4 regions of the Paenibacillus dendritiformis genome follow, and region 3 is predicted to be linked to each of the others. Evidence: riboswitches for the same ligand, from Rfam matches in the RefSeq annotation. Region 3 holds a riboswitch; each other region holds the start of a gene.
What was found. A riboswitch is a leader RNA that binds a small molecule or an ion and turns the genes downstream of it on or off. The one in region 3 is predicted to bind thiamine pyrophosphate.

Region 1 (7,250 bases), 180 kb from region 3:
TATTCAACTGCACATACCCGCGCGGATGTATGCTCTTTTCACGCACTATGGCTCTTTAGAGCGGGCGCACGTTCATGCGACCTATCATTCCATTTACCGCTGGCTGGAGAAGAATGGGCATGAACAGGATAGGGATGCGCTTATTATCGAGTCGTTCGATGAGCGCTTCGCGCCTTCCTCCCCCCACAATCAATATGATATCTACATCCCGATTCGTTGAACGGCAAGCTGGTTGATGAGGGAATGGCCGCCGCGTCCCTAGAAGCGGGAACGCAGCGGAGTGATTACAATTCCCCCCGATAGAGCCTCACCGAGCCGATTGTCCAGGACAAAAGATAGCATCCGCAGATGCCGCCGATGAGCAGCAGCAGGAGCAGCCAATCCTTCCAGGTCACCCGCAGGCGCACGTAATAGGGGCGCTCCCGCTTGCCGGTGAAGCCTTTGGAGAGCATGGCGACGGCGACGCGCTCCGACTTGCGGATAGCGGAGGCGAGGAGCGGGATGGCATACCGCTTCATGGCGCGCAGCCGGCCCCGCCAGCCGCGTTCCCGTTCCAGGCCGCGCATGCGGTGCGCATGCTGCAGAATCCGCAGCTCCTCCCGGAAGAACGGGAGGAAGCGGTAGCCTGCCAGGATGCCGTATGCCCACTTCGGCGACAATCTGCACTGCTGCATCAGGCTCAGCATGAAGCGGACGGGGTCCGTCGTCAGGATGAACAGCAGCGACAGCGCCGAGAAGATGAGCACCCGCAGTCCGAGCGAGAGCGCTTGATGCAGCGCTGCCGCCGTTACCGAGAAGGCTCCCCACTCCCATACCACGTCAGAAGCCCCGTCCGCTGCTGCGCGCGAAAGCAATAGCGCCGTCCATACATACCCGATACTCATGATCAGGAACGGAGCGAAGCCGAGCAGCCATTTCTTCCACGGCACGCGGCCAAGCGCGAATGTCATCGCTGCGGTCCAGATGAGCGCCAGCAGCGGCGTGATCGGATCAAGGGTCAGCGACAACAGAATAACGGCAATGATGACCGCCAATCCCTTCATGCTCGGATTCCATTCCTGCAAGCTCAGCATGCTTCTCCCTCCTGTTCCCGATGGGCCCGGCCACCCTGCCGGCTGCCGCGCAGCGGAGCGGCGGCAGCAGCTGGCAGTCCGCCGCCAGCTCCGCATGGTCCGCCCACAGCGAGGCGGGCGGTCCGTCATAGGCTGCGCGTCCGTCCCGGAGGACAAGGATGCGATCCGCATACGCATAGGCCAGCTCCATATCATGCGTAATCATGATAACCGCGTTCCCGCGCCGGACCCGTTCCCCGAGCATATCCATCAGCTCGCGGGTCGTGTCGGCGTCCTGGCCGTAAGTCGGCTCGTCCAGGATGAGCAGCCTCTGCTCATCGGTCAGCGCCGAAGCGACGCTCAGCCGCCGCTTCTGGCCTTGGCTGAGCGAGAACGGGCTCGCCTGGGCGGCATTCTCCAGCCGCAGGCGGCGCAGCGCTTCCTGAACCGCCTGCTCGATCGCGGCCGGCGCAATGCCCTGCAGCCGGAGCCCGAAGGCAAGCTCATCGGCGACCGTATCGGTAATGAATTGATGCTCCGGATTTTGGAAGACGTAGCCGATCCAGGTCCGGAGCTCCTTCTCCGTGTAGTCGCCGAGAGGCCGTCCCTGCAGCCGGACCATTCCGGCCTCCGGCTCGTTGAGCCCGGCCAGCAGCGAGGCGAGCGTCGATTTGCCCGCCCCGTTCGGCCCGGCGATGGCGACCCATTCTCCCGCGCGCACGGTCAGCGAGATCCCGTCCGCCACCGGGCGGCCGCCGCGCCGGAAGCGCAAGCCTTCCGCCTCCAGCAGAGGGGCGGGTCCGCCTCCGGCCCGCACTCCGGCTACCCTGCAGCCGGACGGGGAAGGCGCGGCGAGCGCCCGCAGCGCGCGCTCCCGGCCCGCCTCGCTCCACCGGGCCAGCTCGGCGGCGAGGTCCTGCTCCGTCAACACCGCCGCCTTCGCCGGCGGTTCCTCGCCCGGGACAAGCCGCCTCAGCTCGCGGTACAGCCGGAGCGGACCCGGCTGCCAGATGCCGGGCGCTTCCGGCGCCGCGCCGGCATAATACGCGGCGGGCGGCCCGTCGTAAGCGATGGCGCCGGCGGCGTCCATCACGAGCAGCCGGTCCGCCTGGCCGATCCACTCGTCGATCTGATGCTCGATGACGAGCACGGCCAGACCGCGCGCCCGGGCGAGCTCGCGGACGTATGCCGCGAACTGTCTGCGGGACGCCGGGTCAAGATTCGATGTCGGCTCGTCGAGCACGAGCAGGCGCGTCTCCATCGCGATGGCGCAGGCCAGCGCCAGCCGCTGCTTCATGCCGCCGGACAGCTCGTGAATCGGCGCCTCGCGCCAGGGGGCGAGGTCCACCGCCGCCAGCGCCCCGCTGATGCGGCCGTCCATCTCCTCCCGCGGACAGCCGAGGTTCTCCAGGCAGAAGGCGATCTCCTCCTCGACCCGCAGCAGGCAGAATTGGCTCTCGAAATCCTGGAACACGATGCTGGCCGCCCAAGGCGCGTTCCCCGCCGCCCGCTCGCTGACCGGCTTCCCGTACACCAGCACCCGGCCCTGCACCTCGCTGTCGATGGCGTGAGGGTACAGCCCGGCCAGGCAGAGGGCGAGCGAGCTCTTGCCGCAGCCGCTCGGCCCGAGCAGCAGCGCCGTCTCCCCGTCGCCGATGCGGACGTCGATGCCGCACAGGATCGGATCCGCGCCCGCCTCGAGAGCGAGCGTCAGCCCCTCGGCCTGGATCGCCGCCACGCGCCCGCTCATGCGGCTCATATCCACGCGGCTCATGCGGCGCGAGAGCCTTCCTTCGCGATTGGATAGCTGCGCAGCACGCCGGTCCGCTTCAGCGACTGGGCGATGCCGTGGCCGAGCAGCCCTGCGATGAGCGCCCCGCTGACGCAGCGGACGGCCAGCATCGCGATGACGAGGCCGGCGGAGTATGCGCCGAAGCCGCTGCGGAAGTAGCCCCACGCGAAGCTGAACAGGGCCGCCCCGACCCCGGCCAGCATCAGCGTCCTCAGGCTGTAGCTGCGGTAGCGGGTGGCCGCGAAGGCCGCTTCAGCGCCGAGCCCTTGAATGAGGGCGGACACGATCAGGATCGGTCCGACCGCGTTGCCGATCAGCACCTCGACGACGCCGGCCACCGTCTCCGAGATGACGGCGGCGCCCGGCTTGCGCAGAATCGTGGCGGCGATAATCGATACGATGAACCAGATGCCGAAGATGACTTCGTAGCCCATCGGCCCCATGAAGCCGACCAGGATATTGCCGACCTGGAAGAACAGCAAATAGACAACGGCAAAGACGACAGACAGCGAGCTGAGCATGACGATATCTTTTAATTTCCAACGTTGCATCGGTATATGGATCTCCCTTCCGCTTCCCGCGTTCATGACTTCCGGCTCGGGCTATGCGCCGAAATATTCGCCGTCAGCACGATATGAGCGCTGTCGCTTGTCCGCGCCCGCTCGAAGGCATGCTCCAGCGTCGCGAACACGTCATGCGCGTCGCCCTGCAGCCCGCTCGCATAATGCACCCCCTTGGTGAAGGTGCCTTCTTCCCGGGCAAGACCGATAATGTCAGAGATGGTATCCATATAATCCGGCGTGCCGAGCGGATAGAGCGAGAACTGCGCATCCGTCCGGACCGAGATCAGGCGGGAGAGGTCTTCATTCAGGCGATGGGCGTCCTCTGTCATGCAATAATCGGCTTCGCTGTCGCCGGGGCAGCCGACCGAAAAGGTCGCATTCAGCACGGTATGAACGCCCGACCGGGCGCAGTGGAGAAAGATTGACTTCACCACGTCGAACACATGCTCCGTCTTGCCGCGGACGCAGGTGCTCACCTCATCCGTCTTCGACCATACTTTGGACAGGTCCGTTGCCTCCAAGGCGCCGAGAATCAGCTCCACGAACCGATCGCTCATCGGATAGAGCGAGAACCGGCAGCCGGCGATCTGGCCGGTGCCGCACATCGATTTTTTCATTGCGAATTCCTCCCGTATCTGCGAATGATCGAAAAACAGCAAAAAACCGCACTTCCGGGAAGTGCGGTTCGCCATACGGAAGAACGGCTGCCAGGAAGGAAACCCTCCTTCGGCGGGCGCGAATCATCGTAATCTGCCTACACTTCCCCACGCTAGTATTATCTAGTTCGGGTCGTAAGGGTTAACAGCGATCCGCTGTCTCTCAGCCTGCGAGCAAGCACCCCTAGTGTTCACGGATATGCGGTTGGCTTTGCTTCTTTCACGCTTCCCATTATACCGGGACCGTCCTGAATGTAAAGACTCTTTTCGGGAAAAGGCGCTTTTTCATCGTCCTTCCCGATCATCTTCCGGTATAATGAAAAGAAATGTCATCGCTTGGAATCGAGAGAATACGAGGGAATCTTCATGAATTCAATGACGCACGGCCTGAACCTTCCCGGATATGAAGCAGATAAAATTATATATGAGGACCCTTACCTGTACGTCTGTTACGCCTATGCGGCGAAGCGGAAGCAGCCCGCCCTGCTCAAGGTAGTGAAGGAAGGCAGCCGCACCATCATCGAGAACGCGAAGCTGCTGCATGAATACGAAGGCGCCGCTCGCGTGCCTGTCGACGGCATCCTGCGGCCGGTGACGGTCGTGCCGCATGGCCACGCCCTCATCCTGGAGTATGAGCCGGTGAACGGGGTAACCTTGCGGCGCTACTTCGAGATGCAATCCGTATCGCTCAACGAGTTCCTGGAGCTCGGCATCGGCATATGCCGGATGATCGAGGCGCTCCACCAGCAGCAGGTGCTCCATCTCAATCTCAAGCCCGATACGCTCCTTGTGCAGATGGTGACGAAGCGAATCTATGTGACCGGCTTCGGATATGCCTTGTTCCTGCGGCAGGATGGGGGACAGCCGGTGAAGCGCCCGCTGCTGGAGGGCAATCCGATCTATATGTCCCCGGAGCAGACCGGGCGCATGAACTGCGATCTCGGCCCGTACTCGGATCTGTACTCCCTGGGCATGACCTGGTATGAACTGCTGGCGGAAGAGCTGCCATTCGAGGCGGACAACGCGCTCGCCTGGTCGCATGCGCATATGGCGCGGCGCCCCGTGCCGTTAATCGAACGGAGGCCGGACCTGCCCCCGGAGCTGGCGGAGATCGTGATGAGGCTGCTGGAGAAGGACCCGGAAGCGCGCTATCCGGATGCGCGCACGCTGCGCGTCGCGCTGGAGGAATGCCTGGAGGGGCGGCGGAACAGCCACGCATCGGAGCTGCCGGAGGGAACGTTGCGGGATCAGGCTGCGCCGGCGCGGCAGCTATCGGTGACAGCGCTCTACCCTGACGATCCGGGGCCTATCCTGCCGCACCCTGCGCTTGGCCAGGCCGGTGACGCTCCGCTGTTCGGCTTGAGCGGCCCGTTCGCGGGGCATGACGGCGGCGGCTATCCGCAGACGCTGGATCTGGCGGCGGTCGTCCAGTCCTCCCGCTGCTTCGCGGAGGGTTGGGCCGGACGCGGACTGGCGGATAAGCTGCTCGCCACGATTCTGATGCAGGCCGGAGCGGGGCAGGGGCATCTCATCGTCTTGCGCCAGGGCACGCCTTACGCGGAAGCGTCGATAGATACGGACAGGGACGGGATGAGCGAGTGCGGCGAATTCCGGCCTTGTCCGCTGGGCGAGTTCGGCGCCGTGCCGGAGGAGCTTGTCCGCGCTGCGCTTCAAGCGGGCGAGCCGATGCTGCTGCGCACCGAGAGCGGGAAGCGCTCCGGCAGTTCGAAGCCGCATGGGCCGGCGGCGTTCGCGCCCGAAGAGAGGGCCGGCCGCCCGGCCTCTGTGCTGGCGCTGCCGATTCGGCTTCATGACCAGGTGAGGGGCTGCCTGTATCTGGTCAATGGACGGACGCGGCACGCCTTCGTCCCGGGACGTCAGGGAACGCTGCACACATTGGCTTGCCAGCTGCTGTACGTGGCGGAAGCCCAGGGCAGAATGCAGCTGCCGTCCAAGGAGGAGCTGCAGCGGCTGGCGAAGGTGGAGGAGCTCACCGCCCGCGAACGGGAGGTGCTCAGCCTGCTGGCCCGCAGCCTCTCGAACAAGGAGATTGCCGAAGAACTGCTGGTGTCGGCCGAGACGGTGAAGGCCCATATCAAAAACCTGTTCAAGAAGCTCGGGGTCGATCGCCGCATGAAGGCGGTCTCCGTCGCCAAAACGCTCGGCTGGCTGGAGGAGCGGGGGCCCTAGCCGAAGATGACAACATCGGGTCCATACCGCCCGCAATCTGTTGATCCGGAACAGACTGTAAGAGCCGGCCGCCAGGGAATCCTGGCGGCTTTTTTGCTTGTTCCGGTCCCGCGGCCCGGCTCCGCCCGCGCAGGGCGAATCCGTTCGATCCTTCCGCGGAGACAATTGACGCGGCTCCCCCGGCGCAGTACGATGACAGGAGAAGCTCCTGCTCCGCAAGCCGGCATAGGAGCCACATTTCGAAGATTCGGGGTGGAACTATTTGTAGTGCCGAGCTGTTGCTCTTGGAACGCCAGCATATGGAAGCCGCGGCCGCGATCCTGGCCGAAGGCTTCAAGGAAGACGGATTGTATGTGCACTTGCTGCCTGATCCGTCGACCCGCGTGGAAGTGCTGAAGTTGTTTTTTCGAAATTATATCGAATTGTTGTATGATTACGGCGGCTTATATGCGACATCCGAGAACATGGAGGCCGTCGCGCTCATCTTCCGCTCGGAGCGGATGAGCGCGTCCTTGGCTTCCCGCGCGAGCTACGCATGGGGCGTTGTCCGGGCCGTCGCGAAGTCGTTGGGCATGTGCCGCTGCATCGGTCCGGCCCGCTTCCTGCGCGGCTTATCGGGCCTGCGCAGCATGAGCTCGGCCTGGCTGGCCTCATTGGGCGACCAGCCTTACCTGCATCTCGACATGCTCGTGGTACAGCCGCAATACCGGGGCCAGGGCTGGGTGCGGAAGATGATGTCCCCGCTGCTGGCCGAATGCCGCGAACGGGGAATCGCCTGTACCCTGGAGACGCAAAATCCGCGCAATGTCGGGCTGTATGAGCATTACGGCTTCACGGTCGTGGATACGATCCGGCTGCGGAAGAGCGACCTGAAGCAGTATTGCATGGTCTGTCTGCCCGGACGCGGCGGTTTGGCAGAACGGGAGTCCCGGCTATCCGGCAGCCATGCCGCAACGCGGCACAAGCCCTAATGCAACACAAGCCGTAACGCAATACA
Region 2 (7,250 bases), 1.7 Mb from region 3:
TGCAACAAGCGGATGACCCGGGCGAACCACCGGATGTTCACCGACATCGCGGATTTCAACGGACGGGTCGAAGACACGTTCGGCGGGATCCGCGTCGTGCAGGCATTCGCGAACGAAGGCTTCGAGCGGGAACGCTTCGCGGTCAATAACCAGCGCTTCCGCTCGACGAAGCTGATCGCCTACCGGATTATGGCGCTTAACTCGTCGGTGAGCTATATGCTGATGCGGCTCGTGACCGTCTTTGTGCTCATCTGCGGGGCTTGGTTCGTCATTCGGGGGGAGTTGTCCTATGGCGAGCTGGTCGGCTTCATTCTGCTGACGAACGTGTTCTTCAAGCCGATCGACAAGATCAACGCTGTCATCGAGAGCTATCCGAAAGGGATCGCGGGCTTCAAGCGCTACCTGCAAATCCTCGATACGGAACCGGATGTCAAGGATGCGCCCGATGCGATTGAGGTGGCCCATCTGCGCGGCGATATCCGCTATGAAGGCGTCACCTTCGGCTATGACGGCCTTCCCCCGGTGCTCGAGAATATTGACCTGACGATTGCGGCAGGAGAGACGGTCGCGTTCGTCGGGCCTTCCGGGGCAGGCAAGACGACGCTCTGCAGCCTGCTGCCGCGCTTCTATGACGCCGAGGCGGGACGCATCACGATCGACGGCATCGATACGCGGGAGATGACGCTTGCATCGCTGCGCCGCCAGATCGGGATCGTGCAGCAGGATGTGTTCCTGTTCGCGGGTACATTGCGCGAGAACATTGCCTACGGGAAGCTCGATGCCAGCGAGGAGGAGATTATGGAGGCCGCGCGCCGGGCGCGGCTGGAGGAGTTCATCCGTTCGCAGCCGCTCGGGCTGGACACGGTCGTGGGCGAGCGGGGCGTGAAGCTGTCCGGCGGGCAGAAGCAGCGGCTGGCTATCGCCCGCATGTTCCTCAAGAATCCGCCGATTCTGATTCTGGACGAGGCGACGTCGGCGCTCGACACCGAGACCGAAGCGGCCATCCAGCAGTCGCTGGCTGAACTGGCGGCCGGCCGGACGACGCTGATCATCGCCCATCGCCTGGCTACGATCAAGCATGCGGACCGGATCATCGTCGTCAATGAGGACGGCATTGCCGAGCAGGGGCGGCATGACGAGCTGCTGGCGCTGGGAGGAAGCTACAGCCGGCTGCATCAGGCCCAGTTCGGGGCATAACGCTCGTCTTGGCCGGCATGACAGGCACGGGTTATGGTGACTCTACAGAAGGGATGGCGGCGAAGATAAGGACCGCTTCTTCTTCGCCTCTCGCCCATCCGCCATTGCCAACCAATCGGGAATGCGGTATTATAGGGGCGATTACATATTCATACAAATTCGGGTGCTTGAGGAGTCAGGCTGAGATAGTAGCCAGTATACCGCTACGGACCGTTAATCTGATCTGGATAATGCCAGCGTAGAGAAATCTTGTATTTGTCGTGCGATCATGCCTGCAGGATGATCATCGGCTTACTCTACCGTCTGGGTTCCAGACGGTTTTTTTGTATGAACCATGAGATAAGGGAGAGGGTAGCAATGCAAGAACAGGCAAGTGAAAAGAAAGGATTGCGATTCCAGGACATTCTCATTACCGTCATGATCGGGGTCGTCTTCGGCGTTATCTTCAAGCTGTGGGATAGCGTGTACAGCATCGTGAAGCCGCTGTTCCCGCAGGCGGGGCAATTGACTTACGGCATGTGGTTCATGGCCGGGCCGTTCGCCTACTTGCTCATCCGCAAGCCGGGCGTCGCGCTCATTGCCAGTCTGGCCGCAGCCAATCTGTCGGCCCTGCTCGGGTCGGGATGGGGGCTGGAGACGATCATGTACGGATTCGTGCAAGGCTTGGCGGCCGAGCTCGTCTTCGCCTTGGCGCGTTACCGCCGGGGAGGATTAGCGATCGCCGGAGCGGCCGGAATCATGTCGGCTGCCGGCTCGTTCCTCCTCGATCTCGGATACGGCTATGCCAATTACGAGACATGGATGCTTGTGCTGAAATACGGACTGCGCGTCATCAGCGCCTTCACGTTCGCCGGCATCTTCGCTTACTTCCTGATGCGCGCGCTGGAAGCGACCGGGGTGACCAGGTCGATCCGGCCGGTCGCGAAAGAAGAATACGCGGCCCTGGACCGGTAGGCGCGCAGGACACCGGCTGGCGGTCAGGCCCGCCGGCCGGTTATCATGGCACATGAACGATGGGGTGTTGGGATTGACACAAGAACAAGCGGCCTCAACCAGGGCCGCGATTACAAATCTGAGATTGAAATTCCCGGGAGAGGCGTCCTTGCTGTTCAAGGACCTCTCCTTCTCCATTGCGGCGGGGGAGAAGGTGCTGCTGCTCGGACCGAGCGGCTGCGGCAAATCTACGCTGCTGCAGGTGCTGAGCGGCATTATGCCGGACTCGGTCGAAGTGCCGCTCAAATATGAGCGGAGGCAGCTCCCGGATAGCTGGGCCTTCGTATTCCAGGATCCGGATACCCAATTCTGCATGCCGTACGTCGATGAGGAATTGGCATTCGTCCTGGAGAATCTGTCGGTGCCGCGGGAGCAGATGGAGCCGCGCATAAGAAGCATATTGGAGCGGGTCGGGTTGCGGCTGGATAATCTGCATACGCCGATTGCGGCGCTGTCGCAGGGCATGAAGCAGCGGCTCGCGCTCGCCTCCGTCCTGCTGTTGGAGCCGGAGGTGCTGTTCCTGGACGAGCCTTCGGCTCTGCTCGATCCGGAAGGGACGAAGCAAATCTGGGATACGGTGAAGGACATTGCCGGATCGCATACGCTGCTGATCGTGGAGCATAAGCTGGATCTGGTCGCCGATATCGTCGATCGGGTCGTGCTGTTCGACGGCGAGGGCCGCATTATGGCAGATGGCGAGCCGGGGGCTATTTTCACGATGCACAAGGAGAAGCTGCTCGAATACGGCATCTGGTATCCGGATGTGTGGCGGGATCACGTGAAGTCGGAGTCGTACCGCGCCATCGCGGGCGCCAAGCGGCGTCAGCGCCAGGCCGAAGCGGCGTCCTCTCTTCGGGAGGACCCGATCATCGCCTTGCGCGGGTTCTCCGGGTACCGGGGAGAGGCCGAGGCAATCTCCGTCGAGGCGGCCGATGTCTATCCGGGCGAATGGATTGCCGTCACGGGCCCGAACGGGGCGGGCAAGAGCACGCTGCTGCTGTCCCTGATGCGGCTGCTTCGCGCCAGCGGCTCCTATGCTATCGGGGGACGTCCGGTCCCGGAGCCGAAGAAGCGCGGCTGGTTCCGGCCGGCCCGGCCGGAACCGCCAGAGGAGCTGGCCTTCGTCTTCCAGAACCCGGAGATGCAGTTCCTGACCGATTCCGTCTACGAGGAACTGGCTTACGGCTTGCGGCTGGCGGAATGGCCTGCCGCGGAGGTCGAGCGTCAGGTGACGGCCTTGATGGCGGCCTTCGATCTCGATATGGGATCCGACCGGCATCCGTATCATCTGTCGATGGGGCAAAAGCGCCGCCTCAGCGTCGCCACCGCCGTCGTGCGGGAGCATCCGGTGCTGCTGCTTGACGAGCCGACGTTCGGCCAAGACGCGAGGAACACGTTCGCGATCCTGGATAAGCTGGAGCGTCTGCGGGCGGCAGGGACGGCCATCGTGATGGTGACGCACGATCTGAATATTGTACGTTATTATGCCGATCGCGTGTGGCGGGTCGAACGGGGCAGTCTTACGGTCCTGGACACGATCGGGGAACGGGAGGCGCAGCTTACATGAATCTGCTGATACCGGAAACCGAGACCTGGCTGCATCGCGTCAACCCGGCCTATAAGCTGTTCGTCTTCGTGCTGCTGCTTCTTGTCACCTTGTTGAACAGGCAATTCGATTTTGCTTTGAACCAGTTGATTGCCTATACGCTGCTGCTGTTTCTGTTCAGCGGCCATTCCCGGAAGAAGGTGCTGCTGATTACGCTGCCGTTCCTGTTCTTGTTCATCTCTTCCGCTTCGACGATGATCTTGTTCGGCAAAGGCGAACATATCTGGTGGTCGTGGGGGCTGATTCGCATCTCCGAGGAGAGCTTCTACCGCGGTCTGTTGCTGGGCTGCAAGACGCTGACCTTTGGCATGCTGGGACTGGCCTTCGCCTTGACGACGAAGCCGATTCAGCTCTTCTACGCCTTGATGCAGCAGTTCCGGCTTCCCGCCAAATACGCCTACAGCTTCATCGCCTCGATTCGGATGCTTCCTGCGGTCTGGGACGACATCCGCACGCGATCCGATGCGCTGACCGTGCGGGGCGTGCGCTATGCCAAGGGAATCAAGGGCATGTACGAGCGGCTGCGGAACTACGCGCTGCCGCTGCTGGCGCAGAGCATCCGCCGGGCCCAGCGCGTCGCCGTCGCCATGGAAGCGAAGCGGTTCCAGATGGGCAGGGCGCGCACATATTACTATGTAACGAGATATACCCGTTCCGACATCGGCTTCACGCTCGCGATGCTTGGACTGGTGGCGGCAGCGTATTATATGGCGATCCGGGTTCCGCTTGTCGGGTGGGGACTGGGCTGAGAGCGGGCCTCCCGCTCGCTGCCCATGCAACGGCCGGCTACCCTTGGAGATCTGACTGCTGTCGTTCCATCCGGAGGGATGGATTGCGGCCCGCGAAGAACCCCTCCTTCATCGCATCGGTGGCCGGCAAGCTCCGTGAGACGGAATCGAGCGACCAGTAGAGCCCGACGGCCGCCACGGCCAATCCGCAGGAAGCGATGACTGCGGCGCTGGGCAGCAGCGTGCCGAGGCTGCCGCCGAGCAGGCTTCCGATCGGGGAGGCGATTCCGCTTAACCCGGAAGCCGCCGCGAAGACAACGCCCAATTGGCGCTGCGGCACGCCTTTTTGGATCACGGTGTTGATCAGGACATTGACGGCTCCGCCGGGGAGCCAAGCCAAGCCGTAGAGGAGAACGGTAAGCCAGGCCCAGGGGCTGAATACGCTCAATGACCATAAGATCCCGCATGACAGATAGGCGATGGAGTACAGGAAGCCAAGCCGAAGGCGCTCCAGCTTCAAATAAGGCGAGCATATGGCGCCGATCAGACTGCAGAGCGCTTGCGCCGTCAGCAGGATGCCATAGATGCCGGGGCCTCCAATCTGGCTGCTAAAAGCCGGCAGGAGACTGAAGGTCGCTCCGCCGGCGGCATTAATAGCGATGACCCCGAAGAGAAGCCGGGAGAGGGGCGTGCCCACCAGAAGCCGGATGCCTTCCCGCATGTCGGATAGATACTTTTTCACTGGATGAGAGGCTGGCTTCGGCTCCGTGCGCAGATGTCTTTCATCGGTTGCGGAAGCCTCTTCGGATGGGGGAATCCGAATCTGCGCGAAGAGAAGGGCTCCAATGAAGAAGCCGACCGAATTCCAGAGATACAGCGAGAGCGCCCCGAGCAGAACGATTAGCGCGCCTGACAATGCATTGCAGGCCACTTCCATGCCCTGATAGGCAATCGAGAACAAGGAATTGCCCTGGGTGAGATGCTTCTTCTCTACCAATCTGGGCAGCGCTGACAATTGCGCGGGATAGACCCACATATTGCATGCGGATAATATCGGCGTAATGGTGAGCACCAGGCCAACGCTCAAAAATCCGATATACGATGCCAGGGGAACGATGAGCAGCAAAATGCCCTGCAGGAACTGGGTGTATACGAGAATGCTCCGAATAGGGAGACGGTCGATGATGGGCCCGGACAGAAGCTGAATCAGTCTGGGAATAAGGGATAAAAATCCGGCCAGCCCCGTGTACAGCGTGGAACCGCCCAAGTCATACACAAGCCACATCGCTGCCACGGCATAGAGGCTGTCTCCGATGTTCGTCAGGATGCGCCCCGCGAACATAAGCGTGAAATTCCGGTTTTGAAAAATGTCCAATACAATCCCTCCGTTATGGCACTCGGACGCCAATCAAGACTCCTGCTCCGTTGACACCACTTTCACGCCAATCGCGAACTCCTGACTATTGTCTTCATGATTGTCCGCCGTCTTCTGCACCCAATGTTCCAGAAAAGAACGGAACTCGGACACAAGTTCCTCCCGCTGAACAGGCGATAGATACAAGCGGAGGCTGAGCAGGGTACGGGATGCGTCATCCAGATCTTGCGCCAGCGCCGGGTCGTTGAATTGAGCGCCTTCCGAGCTGTACCATGCGGCTTTCGCCTTGTAGTACTTTTCGATAATTCCGCCCGCCGACTGGGTATCCACCAGATCGATCAGCCCGCCTTCATACAGCTTCTGGATATGGTAGTGAATGCTGCCGGGCGTCTGCTTCAGTTCATCGGCGACCTGCTTCGCTGTCTTGGGTTTGTCCTGAAGGGCGGCAATAATCTTAATTCGCTTGGCATTGCCAAGCAGCTTGGATTGTTCGACCGAAATCGGAAGAGAGGACTGCGGTGTGAAGTCCATTGGCGGGAACCTCCTTAATAAAATGGAATAGCCGAGCAACCTATTTTTGATAATCTAATTATTTAGTTCATTCTAAGAAATTAGATCGATATGCAAATCATACTATCCTATGTGGCATGTTTTGTAAACACCTATTTATCCTGATAAATAGTCTTCTCAAATGGGGATGATCATGACTACTAAAGAAGTAGTACAGTCTATTGTTGTCCACGGCTTTTTAGGTTATTTATGGGTTCTTTTCATCACTCATATCGTAAACGGTGCGAATTCAATGGACTATATGATAGCACGATCTTTTCTCATCCTGGCAGGTACACTTTTGTTTTGGTGGATCGTTAACCGGATTACTCCATTTCACAGTTATAAATTTACGCACCCTGCCAAAATCGCAGGCACTATCTCCTTTGTCCTGGTTGTCTTGCTGCAGGTATATTTGGTTTCAACATGGTATAATCCGGCGGGGGAATCTTGGGTGCGGTCGAAGCGCATGAAAAAAGAGACGATCTCAGCGGATCGTCTCTCAGACTGTCGACAAAGTCCTGTCGATAGTCTTTTTTTCTTAGGAAGGGCGAGGCCGGGGGGGGGGAGGCAGGACAGGTTAGGTTAGGGCAAACTGGTCCGCGCATGAAGCAAGCTAGTCCCCGCTTAAAAATGCTGCACAGGCGCAGCATTTTTAACCTCAAGAGGCTAAATTCCAAGAAAATCCTGCAAAATTACATTATTTCGCCATTTTGAACGCTATATATGCCTTGCCGTAGGGGAATTGCTGTACTTTTGCAGCAATCTTATTTTCGTTACCTCGTGTCAATGAAATTGCTGC
Region 3 (7,250 bases):
CTCGATCATGCGACCGAATGGACGATCCTGTGGCGCATCGCGGTGCCGATGGCGAAGCCGGCCGTGACGACCTTTGCGCTGTTCAGCCTCATATACCATTGGAATGATTATTTCTGGCCGCTTATTATGACGAATCAGGCGGCGATGCGGACACTTCCAGTGGGCATTGCGATGCTGAAGGAGACGGAAGGCATCAGCGCGTGGAACGTGCTGATGGCAGGCAATCTGATGCTCGTCGTTCCGGCGCTGCTGCTGTTCGTTCTGGCACAGCGGCATATTATGCAGGCTTTCGTGTACAGCACCAAATAAAGCTTCTTGTCTAACTCAATCGCGTATCAATAAATCGTACATCAATCGATCGAGCATTAATGAATCGCACATCAATCCATCGTGAAGGAGATGAAGAAGGATGATTTGGAATATGTATCGCAAGAAGCGAATGCGGTCAGCCGTGCTGGCGATGATGATGGGGGCGGGGGCATTGTTGTCCGGCTGCGGCGGGACGGCCGCGGGGACATCCTCGGGAAGCGCGGCGGACGCCCAGACAGGGGGACTCGCCCCGGCGCCGGCGGCCCAGATCGCTTCCGAACCGGCTGCGGGCACGCCGGTAGAGATTCAGTTCTGGTATTCTCTGGGCGGAGCGAATGGCGAGCTGATTGAAGCGATGACGGCGGACTTCAACGCGTCTCAGGATGAAGTATTCGTTCGGCCGGCTTATCAAGGCGATTATTATACGAACCATTCCAAGGTGCTGGCCGCCGTTGCCGCCGGCAACCAGCCCGACGTCACGATGATCGAGGTCGCTTCGGTCGGGGCGTTCGCGGACGCGGGCGTCATCGAGCCGCTGTCCTCGTATACGCAAGGCGCGGAGAAGGACTATATCGACGGATTGATGGGCAACTCCTACTGGAAGGATGAGCTGTACGCCATCCCGTTCAACCGCTCGACGCCCTTGCTCTATCTGAACAAGGGGCTGTTGAAGGAGGCGGGTCTCAACCCGGAAGGCCCGAAGACTTGGACGGAGCTGGAGGAATTCGCCCGCAAGCTGACGAAGCAGGAGGGCGGGAAGACGGTGCGCTACGGCTTCTCCACGCCGATCGACATCTGGTTCTATGAAGCGCTTGTCTTTCAGAGCGGGGGCAGCATCTTGACCGAGGACAACAAGCAGCTTGCGCTGCTGAACGAGGCGGGAAAAGCGCCGCTTGAATTCTGGTCGCGCATGATCAAGGAAGGCATTATGAAGAATCCGCCGGGCGAGAAATACAATGCTTGGGACGTAGCCAAGCAGGATTTCGTCAACGGGCAGGTCGCCATGATCTTTACGTCGACGGGCGATCTGAAGGGCTTGAAGGAGACGGCCGGATTCGAGGTCGGAACCGCCTTTCTGCCGGCGAACAAGGATTATGGCGCTCCGACGGGCGGCGCGAATCTGGCCGTGCTGGCGGCATCGTCCACGGAGAAGAAGCGGGCGGCGTGGAAGTTCATTCAGTGGATGACCGCTCCGGAGCAGACGATACGCTGGTCGCAAGGCTCTGGTTATATGCCGGTCAGCAAGACTGCGGTGGAGTCGGATACCTTGAAGGAGGCCTTCGCCAAGGATCCGAACTTCAAGGTCGCGATCGATCAGCTGCAGTATGGCAAGGCGCGTCCGATGGTGCCCGGCTATAAGGAATTGCAGGAGGTTATTATGACCGAGATCCAACGGGTCATCCTCGGCCAGGCGACGCCGGATGGAGCGCTGCAGGCCGCGACGGACAAGGCGAACAAGCTGCTGCGCAAATAAAGGACGCCTGACCGGGAAGCATCACCCGGAAAAAGCACCTCCCCGCATTTTTGGGGAAGGTGCTTTTTCCGGGTGCCCGCAAGTTTCGCTTAGGCGCCCCTGGTCGGCAAACATTTTCTGCGAGAACGCGGGCATGCCGCCGGGGAGAGCGGCAAAGGAAAACAGTGAGTTTTTGGCATTGGCAATTGACCTGGTCTATGGTAAAGTATACCCCTGTGTGCCATCACACCGCGGTTCGCAACCATCCCGCGTAATCAAAACTAGGGGGAGTACCGAATGTTCAATTTCATATGGGGGATATTGTTTGTCCTTGCCAATTTCGGCTTTTTTCTGCTGTGTTACCGCTTGTTCGGCAAGAACGGCTTGTTCGCCTGGGTCGGCGTCATGACCATCGTCGCCAATATTCAGGTCGGGAAGACGATCGAGATGTTCGGCATCGTAATGACGCTGGGCAATGCGGCAAATGCCAGCCTGTTCATGACCTCGGATCTTCTTAACGAAAAATATGGACCCAAGGAAGCGCGCCGCGCGGTCTGGTTCGGATTTTTCATGCTCATCATGACAACGATAATCATGCAGATGGCCCTTGCCTTCATTCCTCAAGGAGATGAGATTGCCCAGAGGGCACAGGCGTCGCTGGCGCATATTTTCGACTTGATGCCGCGGGTCGCCGCGGGGAGCCTGACGGCCTATCTCGTCAGTCAATTTCTCGATGTCAAGCTGTTCAGCATGCTGCGGGAACGTTTTCCCAAGTCGGGCCAGCTGTGGATTCGCAGCAACTGGAGCACGGGAATCAGCCAATTGGCGGACTCGTTCGTCTTCTGCACGATCGCGTTTGCCGGTTATTACCCATGGGACGTATGGTTTCAAATTTTGCTGACGACCTATATCGTCAAGCTGCTGTTGTCGGTAGCGTCCACCCCGTTTTTATATTGGGCGAGAAGCTTCCGCGTGCCCGGAATGGAATCGTCCGCCGCAAGGGAAGGCAGCATGGACAGACGATAACTTGCGTACACGATACCGTCCGGCTTCGCAGACAAGATGCGGAGCCGGGCGTTTTTTTATGAATGCCGGCATTGGATACAGTACGGGCGGGAGCGCCGTGACAAGTAGGCCGAGCATTTTTGACAAATTGCGCCATGTTTCACATGGAACGTTGTCCGAGGCGCGGGGGCCGTCCGTTTCCCACAAAAAGGGGTTCCTGCGCCGATTGGCGGCTGGAACCCCTTGCTTCACCCGGTCGTGATCGATGGGATCAGTACCCATGTCCGTTCTGCATCATTTGATTATGCATCATGCCCCCGCGCATCATGCCTTGGCTGCGGACCGATTGGCGATCGGCTCCATGGCAGTGTTGAACCATTTGTTCAACCTGTGCATCGGTCATATTCGGATGCATCTGCTTCATATGGGGGGGCATTTGGCCGAAGCCGCTGTCGTTGCTGCCAGAGGCATATACCGCGGTTCCGAAGATGAGGGCGAGCGCGGTTGCCCCAACCCATACAAGTCGTTTTTTCATGAAGACATCCCTCCCAAGGCCATCTTACCCGTACCGGAAAGAAGATCGCTATGTGCTTCGTCACAAGAAAGGCAGGAGATATGCGGATCCTGCGCCGCATCATGGCTGGACAAGGGAGCGGACGAGGTCTATAATTGCATGTGAAACGGCAACTGAATATGCATACTAGGGGGGCTGGAATAGGGCCGGCTGAGATCGTATCCCGTGAAGATACTGACCCTTACACCTGATCTGGGTAATGCCAGCGTAGGAATGAGAATGGCGCCATGCCGGACGGCGGAGGCGTTCCTTTGCGGTCGGAGAAGTCCGATGCACCGCATCCGTGTTCACAGCGCGGGCGGGCAAGCGGAATGCTCTGCATGGAACGCGACGTACCGTTCAAGCGGCCGCCATGCACACGCCTAGGTAATGGACAGCGTAAGCGCCCCGATGAGGGGCGCTTTTTTAGATCCGCGCGATGGCTTGCGCGGGCGCTTATCAGGGAAGGGCTGCGGCAGGATGCCCGTTGTGCCGGGACTCCGCCGGTTCGTATGCCAGAGAAGGAGCATGGCCGTGTACCGCCTGAATGACAGGCGAATCGGAAAGGGGAAGAAGATCAGGATGAGAAGCATGCGTGCACGAAAAAAAGGAGCGCTTGGACTGGCCTTGGCGCTCATGTTCATGTTGACCGCCTGCGCGGGAGGAGGTTCCGCACCGACGACGCAAGGAAGCGGAGCACAGGGCGCTGAAGCGCCGAAGGAGCTGCGCGAGATTACGTTCGTGCTGGAATGGACGCCGAATACGAACCATACCGGGGTGTATGTCGCCCAGCAAGAGGGGTACTTCGAAGCGGAAGGGCTGAAGGTGAACATTATTCAGCCCGGTACAGGCGGAGCCGACGCGATGATCGCCTCTGGCGCCGCGCAGTTCGGGGTCAGCGTACAAGAGAGCATTACGCTGGCGCGCACGCAGAATGTGCCGATCGTGTCTTTGGCGGCCATCATTCAACATAATACGTCCGGGTTCGCCGCCCCGCAGGACAAGCACATTACGTCGCCCAAGGATTTCGAAGGCAAGACGTACGGGGGCTGGGGCTCGCCGGTGGAAGAAATGGTGCTGCGGACGCTCATGGAGCAGGAGGGCGCCGACTACGGCAAGATCAAGAACATCAATATGGGTTCCGCCGACTTTTTCACCGCGGTCAAAAAGGATATTGATTTCGCTTGGATTTTCTACGGGTGGACAGGCATTGAGGCTGAGCTGCGCAGCGAGCCGATCGATATGATGTATGTCAATCAATATTCGGATGCGCTCGACTACTACACTCCGGTCATCGCGACCAGCGAGAAGCTGATCGAGTCCGATCCCGAGCTGGTGAAGGCGTTCATGCGGGCCGTGTCGCGGGGATATCAGTTCGCGATCGACAATCCGGAGCAGGCGGCCGGGATCATGTTGAAGCAGGTGCCTGACCTGGACAAGGAACTGGTTATGGCCAGCCAGCGCTGGCTCAGCCCGAAATACCGCGACGATGCGCCGCGCTGGGGAGAGCAGAAGCGGGAAGTGTGGGATAACTATACGAACTGGCTTTTGCAGAACAAGCTGATGGAGAAGCCGATCGATATCGACAAGGCGTTCACGAACGAGTTCTTGCCTGAAGCCTGAGGCAGACGCTGCTCAGGGAACGGGCGATGACGGCAGGCGATGATGGCGTTAGATCATTTTGAGGGCCGATAATCCGTGCAAGGGTTTGCCCTCTCCGGGATGAACGGTTCGAGCCGGGCTCGGCATCAAGACGGGATTAGCATCAAGAGGGGGATTAGCATCAAGAGCAGGATCAGCATCGAGAGGAGGAGTTGGCATGAGGGGGACGAACCGCATAGCTGCGGCAGGAACGCGCAGGAAGGTGGCGGCGGGATGAAAAGACGGCTTGCAACGGCGGGACCGCCCGCGGCGGCCCTGCTGCTGTTCATCGTGGCATGGCAGATTGGGGTCATGCTGTTCGATGTGGAGAAATGGATGCTCCCGAGCCCGCTTGATATCGCGCGGGAAGCGGCGGCCAACGGCAGCGGCATTCTGCTGCATGCGCTGGCTACCCTGAAGCTGATGCTGGTCGGCTTCGGGACTGGAGCCGGAATCGGCCTCGCGCTGGCTTGTCTGCTCCATCCGCTCCCCTGGCTGAAGCGCGCGATCTATCCGCTCATTATATTGAGCCAAAACGTGCCGACGATCGCCCTGCTGCCGCTGCTGATGCTGTGGTTCGGCTTCGGCCTGCTGCCGAAGGTGATCGTCATTGCGCTCGTCTGCTTTTTCCCGGTCTGCGTCGCCGCCCTGGACGGTCTGACCCAGACGGATCGGACGATGCTTCATTATATGCGCATGACGGGGGCGACCCGGTCGCAGCTGTTCTGGAAGCTGGAGCTGCCGCATGCTCTGCCTTCCGTCTTCTCGGGCTTGAAGATTGCGGCCACCTATAGTGTGATGGGGGCGGTTATCGCGGAATGGCTCGGAACGGATCAGGGCATTGGCTATTATATGATGCTGCAAAAAGCGGCCTACCGGGTCGACCGGATGTTCCTCGGCATTGTCGTCATCATTCTGCTCAGTCTGGCGATGTTCGGAGCGATCCGCCTGCTGGAGCGGATAAGCATCCGTTGGCGGCCCGAGGAGAATGATAAATGAGGGGGGAACCGCAATGAAGGCAACGGCTTCGGCTCATCCAGCCGATTCGACGGGAGGGACCGCCTCCGAGGCCGCCGCGCCGCCGCCCGCTCTGGAGCTGGATCGGGTTAGCATGTCCTATCCTGCGGCGAACGGCCGCGGCGAAGGACGGCTGCCGGTGCTGGATCAGGTGTCGCTGCAGGTGAAGCAGGGGCAATTCGTCTCTATTATCGGCCCCTCCGGTTCCGGGAAGAGCACCTTGTTCCATCTGATCGGCGGCCTCCTGCGCCCGGATGGCGGCCATATCCGGATGAACGGGCAAGAGGCTGCTGGGCGGACAGGGCATGTCAGCTACATGCCACAGCAGCCGGCGCTCTTCCCGTGGCGGACGGTGGAGCAGAACGTCATGCTGGCGCAAGAGATCGGCGGCCGGCCGAAGAAAGAGGCCCGCGCGGAAGCGCGCCAATGGCTGGCGAAGATCGGCTTGTCCGGCTATGAGCGGGCATTTCCGCACGAGCTGTCCGGCGGCATGCAGCAGCGCGTCGCGTTCCTGCGCGCTCTGATGAGCCCGCAGGAGCTGATGCTGCTTGACGAGCCGTTCAGCGCGCTTGATGCCTTAACCCGCAGCGAGATGCAGCGCTGGCTTATCGGCCTGTGGGAACAGCATCGCCGCTCGGTGCTGTTCATTACCCACAGCATCGAAGAAGCATTGCTGCTCTCCGATACGATTTATGTATTGTCGAGCCGCCCTGCCCGCGTGCTGCGGGAGGTGGCTGTGCCGTTCCCGCGGCCGCGGCGTGACACGCTGACGGGGGAAGAAGCTTTCCTCCGCTTGAAGCGGGAGCTGGCCGGGTTGCTACGGGAGGCGCAGCGCCAGGAGACGGGCGAACTCGACAAATAAGGGCAGAGGGACGGCGAGAGCCGTCCCTTTTTGGCCGATGCAGGGAGAAGTCAGGGAGAAGCAGGCCCATTTTCCAGCGGCCGGAACCGATTTTCCGGCGGGTGAATTTCCATCTTTTATGGCAAATTCGGACGAATAACTTTTACTGGTAAATGGAAAGTTGACGCTATATAATAAGTTATCCCGGCTTCGGCTGCGAGGTCATTGCGGGTGAATCAGGACCGGCTTCCAGAGCTGGTCCGGTACATAGAAGGAGGGAAATGATTTATGGTGGCTCAAAAGAGCAACTTGGGCTTGGTGGTGGTCGCGCTGCTGCTCGGGATTCTGATGGCGGCGATGGACAATACGATCGTGGCGACAGCGATGCCGACGATCGTCGGCCAGTTGGGAGGCTTCGAGCTGTACGTCTG
Region 4 (7,250 bases), 510 kb from region 3:
CGGGTTCGAAGACGGGAAGACGGTCATCGCGACGACGGAGCGGAAATACAAGGTCGGCGAATCGCTGACCCAATTGGAGCGGAAGCTGAATCATCCTTCCATCGTCCGCGTCCACCGGGCGTTCCTCGTCCACCTGGATCGCATCGTGGAGATTCAGCCGTGGTTCCATTCGACCTGCCATCTTCGGATGCAGGACGGATCCCGAATTCCAGTCAGCCGCACCTATATGAAGGAACTGAAGCAGCTGCTCGGGATGACATGAGGCCTGAATCTGCCGATGCCGGATCGGGTTGTCCCGATGGCGGTGGCGGCGGGTTCGGACCCGGGGTGCAATCGCTTGCATTTCGAGGGGGCCTTTTTGCAGTTGAGTCGGCATCTATCGCATTCTGTCATGAAAACGAAGCAGGCAAGCTTTCATATTGTATGATGACTCCAAAACGATTGCAGGGAGTGGTACACATGAATGCGGTAACGATTGTAATCGGATCGATATGCATCCTGATGATCGCGTACCGGCTGTACGGAACGTTCATGGCGGCCAAAGTGCTGAAGCTGGACGATTCCAAGCCGACCCCGGCCCATGAACTGAATGACGGCAAAGATTATGTCCCTACCAACAAATGGGTCACCTTCGGGCACCATTTTGCCGCGATCGCGGCGGCCGGGCCGCTCGTCGGCCCGATATTAGCGGCGCAGTTCGGTTATTTGCCCGGCCTGCTGTGGCTTCTCATCGGCGCAGTCATCGGCGGGGCGGTGCATGATGCGGTCGTCTTGTTCGCTTCCATGCGCAAGCAAGGGAAGTCGCTATCCGAGGTCGCGAAGGACGAGCTCGGTCCGGTAGCCGGCTTCTGCACCGGCCTGGCGATGCTCTTCATCATTACCATCACGATGGCCGGGCTCTCGATGGTCGTGCTTCACGCATTGGATCATAACCCATGGGGCACCTTCGCCGTCGGGATTACGATTCCGATCGCGATGGGCGTCGGCTTGTTCTATAAGAAGACGGGGAATCTGAAGCTTGCGTCCACCATCGGCTTCATTCTGCTCATGGCCGGCGTATTTCTTGGACCCCAGATCCAAGGAACCGTCCTTGGCGACTGGCTGACGCTGGATACGAAGACGCTGGCCATCCTGCTGCCTGTCTACGCGTTCTTCGCGGCGGCCCTGCCCGTCTGGCTGCTCCTGGCGCCGCGGGACTACTTGAGCAGCTTCATGAAAATCGGCGTCTTCATCGCGCTTATCGTCGGCGTCTTCATTATCAACCCGGCGATCCCGTTCCCGGCCTTCACGGAATTCGTGAACGGAGGCGGCCCGATACTGGCCGGCCCGGTCTGGCCGTTCATCTCGATCACCATCGCCTGCGGGGCCATATCCGGCTTCCATGCCTTCGTCGGATCGGGCACGACGCCGAAGATGATTAACCGCTGGAGCGACATCAAGGTCGTCGGCTTCGGGGCGATGCTTGTCGAATCGCTGGTAGGAATTATGGCGCTTATTGCGGCAGCGGCGCTCCAGCCGGCCGATTATTTCGCGATTAATTCGGCGCCGGAAGTATTCAAGACACTCGGAATGTCTACCGTGCATCTGCCGGAGCTGGCGCAGCAGATCGGCCTCGATCTCGAAGGGCGGACCGGCGGAGCCGTCACCTTGGCCGTCGGCATGACGTACATTTTCACCAAAATTCCGTGGTTCAGCCACTTATCGTCCTACTTTTTCCAGTTCGTGATCATGTTCGAGGCGGTCTTCATTCTGACGGCGATTGACGCCGGCACGCGGGTGGCCCGCTATCTGATTCAAGATTTCTTCGGCGACATCTACAAGCCGCTGAAGCAGGTCGATTGGGTGCCCGGCTCCATCTTCGCCAGCGCCTTGGCCTGTCTGATGTGGGGATATCTGCTGTACTCGGGCGATATCGGCTCCGTCTGGGCGCTCTTCGGCGTCTCGAATCAGCTGATGGCATCGATTGGGCTCATCATCGGCGCGACGGTCATTCTGAACATCGCGGATAAGCGGAGATACATGCTGACCTGTCTCATTCCGCTCGCTTACTTGTTCGTCACGGTTAACTATGCCGGTTACTGGATGGTCAAGAACGTGTATCTGAACCCGTCCGCTTCCGGGTACAGCGTATTGAACGCCGTGCTGTCCATCATTATGCTGGTGCTCGGCATCGTCATCATGGTATCCGCCATCAAGAAGTGGATCGAACTGTGGAACGGGCCGCGGGCGAAGCTCGAACCGATTAGCGTCACATAAACGGTTCAGGATCGCTGGTCCGGCAGGGGCTTCATCGAGCGGGCAGTAAATCGGGAAGAATAGTTTGACAAGATTGGCAATCAAAGCTAAAGTAAGACGTGACAATGAACTTTATACGAAATCCGCTGGGGGAGCCGCGCAAGGCGGCTGAGACAAGAGACGCTTGGACCCTTTGAACCTGATCCGGTTAATACCGGCGTAGGGAAGTGGAGACGGCCTTCACAGGTTCGAGTTAAAGCTCTGTTTTCAAGATGACTTGACGAAGCCGCTCCATTTCGGGGCGGCTTTTTCGTATGGCTGCGCCGGGCGCCCTTCAGTTGGATTTCATCGAAAATGAGGCGGAGGTGCTGAGTATGGCCTGTTTTACCGAAGAACTCCGGCGTACGGCGGATCCGATTTTTGCGGCGATTTTTGCCCACCCGTTCGTTCGGGGCATTGCGGAAGGGACGTTGGCGAAGGAACAGCTCATTCACTATGTCAAGCAGGATTTTGAATACTTGAACGCTTTTATCCGGGTATACGGGATTGCGATCTCCAAATGCGACCACCGCGCCGCGATGGCTCTATTTAACGAGCAAATCTCGTTTATTCTGGACAGCGAGACGCACCCGCATCAAAATTTTTGCGACGTCGCCGGGGTGACGTACGAAGAATTGCAAGGCTTCCCTCTGGCCCCGTCGGCGAATCACTATGTCAACCATATGCTGACGGTTGCCCATGGAGGAACGCGGGAAGATATCGTGGCGGCACTGCTGCCCTGCCCTTGGACGTATACCGAGATCGGCCGCAGGCTGCTCGAGGAAGTGAAGCCGGATTCGTCCCATCCGTTCTATGATTGGATGCATTTTTATGGAGATCGGGAGAGCGGGATAACGATGCAGCTTCGCGGACTGCTTGATGGATGGGCGGAGTCATTGTCCGCCGCCCGGAAGCGGCAGCTGGAGGAGCATTTTCTGACCAGCTGCCGGCTGGAATATCTGTTCTGGGACATGGCCTATAGGCTGGAGGACTGGCCGGCGCCTGTCACGGAAGCGGAAGCGGTGCGGGCGTGAATCCAAGGGGGCAGCCGCTCCCCATATCATCAAGAGGCATCAAGGGACGGCGCTCCCTCGTCTATAATATGACGAATACGGTCGTCACCAAGCAAAGGAAGTGAATTCAGGTCATCGCCGTGGTGGAACGCCGAATTCCTGCTATAATCAGGCTGTTGAGAAAGAAGTTTTGAACAGGAAAATGGACATTTCTACCGGACGAAAACTGTACCATTTCCCTGGACACGCCCATCCGGCAGGCGAAATCCGCAAAACTCCACGATTTCTCTAGACACGCCGATTCGGTAAGCGAAATCCTGCAGAAATACAGCAATTCGATATGGACGACTTTTCCAGAAACGGAATCCTGCAAAATTACAGGAATTTCACCCGTTTCGCTTCGGCTTGAAGCAAAAGGGCCTAAAATGATGCAGATTTGCAGCAATTCCTCGGGATGTGGACTCATTAAGCCGAAATTCCTGTAAAATAGCAGCAATTTCCTCCGCACGTCCAAGCCCCAGGAGGCAACGATGCTTCCAGCAGGCCGGATAATGCTTCCAGCAGGCCGATAATGCTTCCTGAAGGCGATGATGTCCCCAGCATCCGACGCGGTCGGTTGGATCCCGTAAAATCAGGCCATTGAGTAGTCTATGGGACTTTTCACCTGTGATGTGGATCTCTTCTCCCGGTAGAAAAAAATCGATTTAAAACGCTCTAAGAGCCAAAGTTTGGATGAGGAAAATGGACCTTCTCCACCCCTTCACAAAAAACAGGGGTTTTCCAACCGCCTGTATAATGCAGGATTCTGCCTCGGATCGGGGCCTGTTTGAGCATCATTCCTGCAAATGTACATCATTTTCCCGACAAAATTCGGGTTTGAGCAGAAATTCCCCGGTGATTGTTGTATATTTGCCGGATTTTCTTTTGCAAGACGCGGCAACGGGGGACAAAGCTGCAGTTTTGCATCATTGTATGGAGATCCGAGCCTGTGACCCGGTTCCGAGGAACGCTGCGGCATTCCCGCAGAGCGGAAGTCCAGTGCTCAGCAGAGCAGAGGCCCGGCATTGCGCAGAGCGGAAGTCCAACGTTCCACAGCCTCGGACGTTACTGCCTCGCCGGAACGGGAATAGCCCTCCTGGGGCCCGTTCGCGGGGAGCGCGGATCGGGCGGCGCACTTGGCCGTCCATCATTCCGGTGGGGACGATTCATGCGCACAGCCCATTCCCAGCCGCTTCCGGCCCGCGCCGGGATACGCCCCGGCGACCGCTACAGCCGCTCGGCTTCCTTCAGCAGCCGCATCACATCTACCTCGCCCGGCGGCTTGGCTTGGAGGTTGCGGGTCTTGCGCCCGCGAACCGGGTTCGCTGTCCGCCGGAGCAGGGCCTTGATCTCGCCCGGCTTCAAGCGCGGCCGCATGGCAAGCAGAAGCGCGATCGCGCCGCTGATATGCGAGGTGGCCATCGAGGTGCCGCTCATCTCGTGATACTTCCCCTTAATCCAGGAGGAGACGATCTTCTCCCCGGGGGCGTAAATATCGACGAATTGCCCCCGGTTGCTGAACGGCGCAATCCGCCGCATGCGATCGGTCGCTCCGACCGAGATCGTCTGGGGATAGCGGGCCGGGTAGTCGATGGATTTGCGCTTCGCGTCGTTCCCGGATGAAGCGACGACGGTGACCCCGGATTGATAGGCCTGGGTCACCGCTTGCAGCAGCGACTTGCTGCGGGATTTCATGCCGAAGCTCATATTAATGATGTGCATCCCGTTGCGGACGCACCATTCAATACCATTGATAATATCAGACACATAAGCGGCCCCATTCTCATCAAATGATTTCACGGGATGGATTAAGGCGCGGGGAGCCACGCCGATAATGCCGTACATTTGATTGGCCGCAGCTATCGTGCCCGCAATATGGGTCCCATGACCGTTGTCATCATACGGCGGCATGCCGCGGTGAACGAAGTTGACTCCCCGCATCAGCGACTGGCGGAGATCGGGATGGCGGTAATCGGCCCCGGTGTCGATTACGCCAATGTGCACGCGGTGGCCTGTGGTCATTCCCCATGCCTGCGGAGCCTTGATCTGCCGCACGCCCCACGGAATCCCCCGTTCCCAGGAGACCGGCCTGTGGGAAGCGGCCTGAATCGCGATCAACGCGTCGTCCTCTATCGTGAACTCGTTCGGATACCGTGACAGCAGCTGTGCAACCGATTCGGGAACCGGGCAGCTCCAGGCGCGGATGAGCGGAAGTTCGCGGAGATGCTGGAGCTCCAGCCGATCCCGGCGAAGCGTGCGGAGCGCCTCGCTGAATGCGGCGAACCGCTTCGGCCGATGGAAGCGAATCAACTTCTTCGCTGGAGGCCGTTCGCTGAAGGACATATCTTGAAGCAACCTGTGCAATAAGGCCGTCATATCCAATGTCGAGTCCCTCCCGACAATTCCTTGTGGGGTATCGTATGCCAAGGGGAGGAGGGTGGACTGGGGTAGCTGCCTTTTTTGCGAAAGTTAGGCCTTCTCCCGTGTCAAAAGGCGGCTGCGGACATAGGATGAAGAAGAGCCGGCGAAGGGCTTTGCACACGGTAGACGAGGTGTAAACCTCTCTGTGGTGCGGATACAGTCGAACGCGAAGGGATGCCCTTCGCGTTTCTTTTTTCTCTCAATGGAAGCGAAGGGAGACAGACATGTGGCATTTTTTTGTCCGCGCCGCGAAAACTTGCTTTTTCATGGAAAATCGGTTTTACTTAGGTGTGAAACTGGATATGATCGTAGTTATCCGTTTGAACCTTTGAGAGAGGATGTGTCCTTATGAGCACCCCGTTGGAATTGAAGTTGGATCCCGACAAAGTGCAAGAAATGCCGATGGTGGATATTGCTTTCCTCGTCTTGAAAGCAGCCAACACGCCTTTCTACTACCGTGATCTGATGAATGAAGTTGCGAAGCTTCGCGGACTCAGCGAAGAGCAAATTAATGATGTCATTGCACAGTTATATACGGAAATCAACATTGATGGCCGCTTCGCGTGCGTAGGGAACAATCTCTGGGGCTTGAAGCGCTGGTATCCTGTCGATCGCTCGGAAGAGTCGATGGGCACGAAGCGTCCTCGCATCATTAACGACGACGACGATGATCTGGAAGATGACGATATGTTCGTCGAAGAGGATGACAGCTACAACAATGAGGAAGACTTCGACTTCGTGGACGAAGACGGCGAAGACGAGGAAGACATGTATGTGGATGAAGAAGAGGATGCGGAAGTAGAAGAGGAAGTCATTATCGATGATGAAGAGATCGATGAAGACAATCCTGACGATGAGGAAGAGCCGGATATGGACGAGGATGCCGATCGGTAATCGTAATCCGAGCCAGCGGCTGTGACGGACCGTTTGCTTATGTTTCCCGGGCGATCTCCTCCGAGGCGCTTCGGCGGGAAGATAAGCAAACGGTTTTTGATGTGGACCGGAGCCGGGCCGCTGCCCCTGGAATGGGCGGAAATCCCCTCCTTGCGCTGGGGGAATCTGGATCGTGGCGAGGCCCCGATCAATTGGCTGGAAAATCCGCAAACGTTCCCTTGACACGGCATGTCCTACAGAGTAAACTAGCATATGGGCTTTTGATTTGTTTGTAATTGAATAGGTTGATTGACGCTAAAAGATGAAAGTGCCCCGTGACACTACGGGAGTCACTTTTTTATTTTTTATTGACATTTTTTCATCAATTTTTCTCGTGCAATTGGGTTACGATAATATCAGGCACCATGTGATTTCTTCGAACCCTGACTCAAGAGTCAAAGCCTCCCGAGAACATGTCTTGTATGCATTTGATCATAGGAGGGTTTCACCAGTGGCAAAGTATATTTTTGTGACGGGCGGCGTTGTATCTTCTCTAGGCAAAGGGATCACGGCAGCGTCCCTGGGAAGATTGCTGAAGAATCGGGGGCTGAAGGTTACAATCCAAAAGTT

Region 1: another riboswitch for thiamine pyrophosphate. It lies ahead of L6439_RS27220 (YkoF family thiamine/hydroxymethylpyrimidine-binding protein); the one in region 3 lies ahead of L6439_RS26445 (ABC transporter substrate-binding protein).
Region 2: another riboswitch for thiamine pyrophosphate. It lies ahead of L6439_RS04665 (ECF transporter S component); the one in region 3 lies ahead of L6439_RS26445 (ABC transporter substrate-binding protein).
Region 4: another riboswitch for thiamine pyrophosphate. It lies ahead of tenA (thiaminase II); the one in region 3 lies ahead of L6439_RS26445 (ABC transporter substrate-binding protein).

What each region holds. Positions count from the first base shown of each region.
Region 1 covers NZ_AP025344.1:6,132,009-6,139,258, reverse strand. Annotated here, with positions in the region: gene L6439_RS29575 (GyrI-like domain-containing protein) at 1-220, shown strand, start outside; gene L6439_RS27235 (energy-coupling factor transporter transmembrane component T family protein) at 285-1,073, opposite strand; gene L6439_RS27230 (ABC transporter ATP-binding protein) at 991-2,826, opposite strand; gene L6439_RS27225 (ECF transporter S component) at 2,823-3,395, opposite strand; gene L6439_RS27220 (YkoF family thiamine/hydroxymethylpyrimidine-binding protein) at 3,428-4,024, opposite strand; TPP riboswitch at 4,152-4,259, opposite strand; gene L6439_RS29400 (protein kinase domain-containing protein) at 4,430-6,253, shown strand; gene L6439_RS27205 (GNAT family N-acetyltransferase) at 6,538-7,224, shown strand.
Region 2 covers NZ_AP025344.1:1,079,046-1,086,295, forward strand. Annotated here, with positions in the region: gene L6439_RS04660 (ABC transporter ATP-binding protein) at 1-1,197, shown strand, start outside; TPP riboswitch at 1,348-1,459, shown strand; gene L6439_RS04665 (ECF transporter S component) at 1,555-2,151, shown strand; gene L6439_RS04670 (ABC transporter ATP-binding protein) at 2,216-3,757, shown strand; gene L6439_RS04675 (energy-coupling factor transporter transmembrane component T family protein) at 3,754-4,545, shown strand; gene L6439_RS04680 (MFS transporter) at 4,583-5,899, opposite strand; gene L6439_RS04685 (winged helix-turn-helix domain-containing protein) at 5,933-6,430, opposite strand; gene L6439_RS04690 (hypothetical protein) at 7,235-7,250, opposite strand, start outside.
Region 3 covers NZ_AP025344.1:5,950,457-5,957,706, reverse strand. Annotated here, with positions in the region: gene L6439_RS26465 (carbohydrate ABC transporter permease) at 1-309, shown strand, start outside; gene L6439_RS26460 (ABC transporter substrate-binding protein) at 422-1,783, shown strand; gene L6439_RS26455 (queuosine precursor transporter) at 2,060-2,788, shown strand; gene L6439_RS26450 (hypothetical protein) at 3,039-3,302, opposite strand; TPP riboswitch at 3,460-3,572, shown strand; gene L6439_RS26445 (ABC transporter substrate-binding protein) at 3,912-4,943, shown strand; gene L6439_RS26440 (ABC transporter permease) at 5,196-5,960, shown strand; gene L6439_RS26435 (ABC transporter ATP-binding protein) at 5,974-6,840, shown strand; gene L6439_RS26430 (MDR family MFS transporter) at 7,108-7,250, shown strand, end outside.
Region 4 covers NZ_AP025344.1:6,458,792-6,466,041, forward strand. Annotated here, with positions in the region: gene L6439_RS28730 (LytR/AlgR family response regulator transcription factor) at 1-262, shown strand, start outside; gene cstA (carbon starvation protein CstA) at 460-2,256, shown strand; TPP riboswitch at 2,374-2,478, shown strand; gene tenA (thiaminase II) at 2,610-3,308, shown strand; gene L6439_RS28745 (hypothetical protein) at 3,415-3,753, opposite strand; gene L6439_RS28750 (S8 family peptidase) at 4,554-5,708, opposite strand; gene rpoE (DNA-directed RNA polymerase subunit delta) at 6,096-6,641, shown strand; gene L6439_RS28760 (CTP synthase) at 7,132-7,250, shown strand, end outside.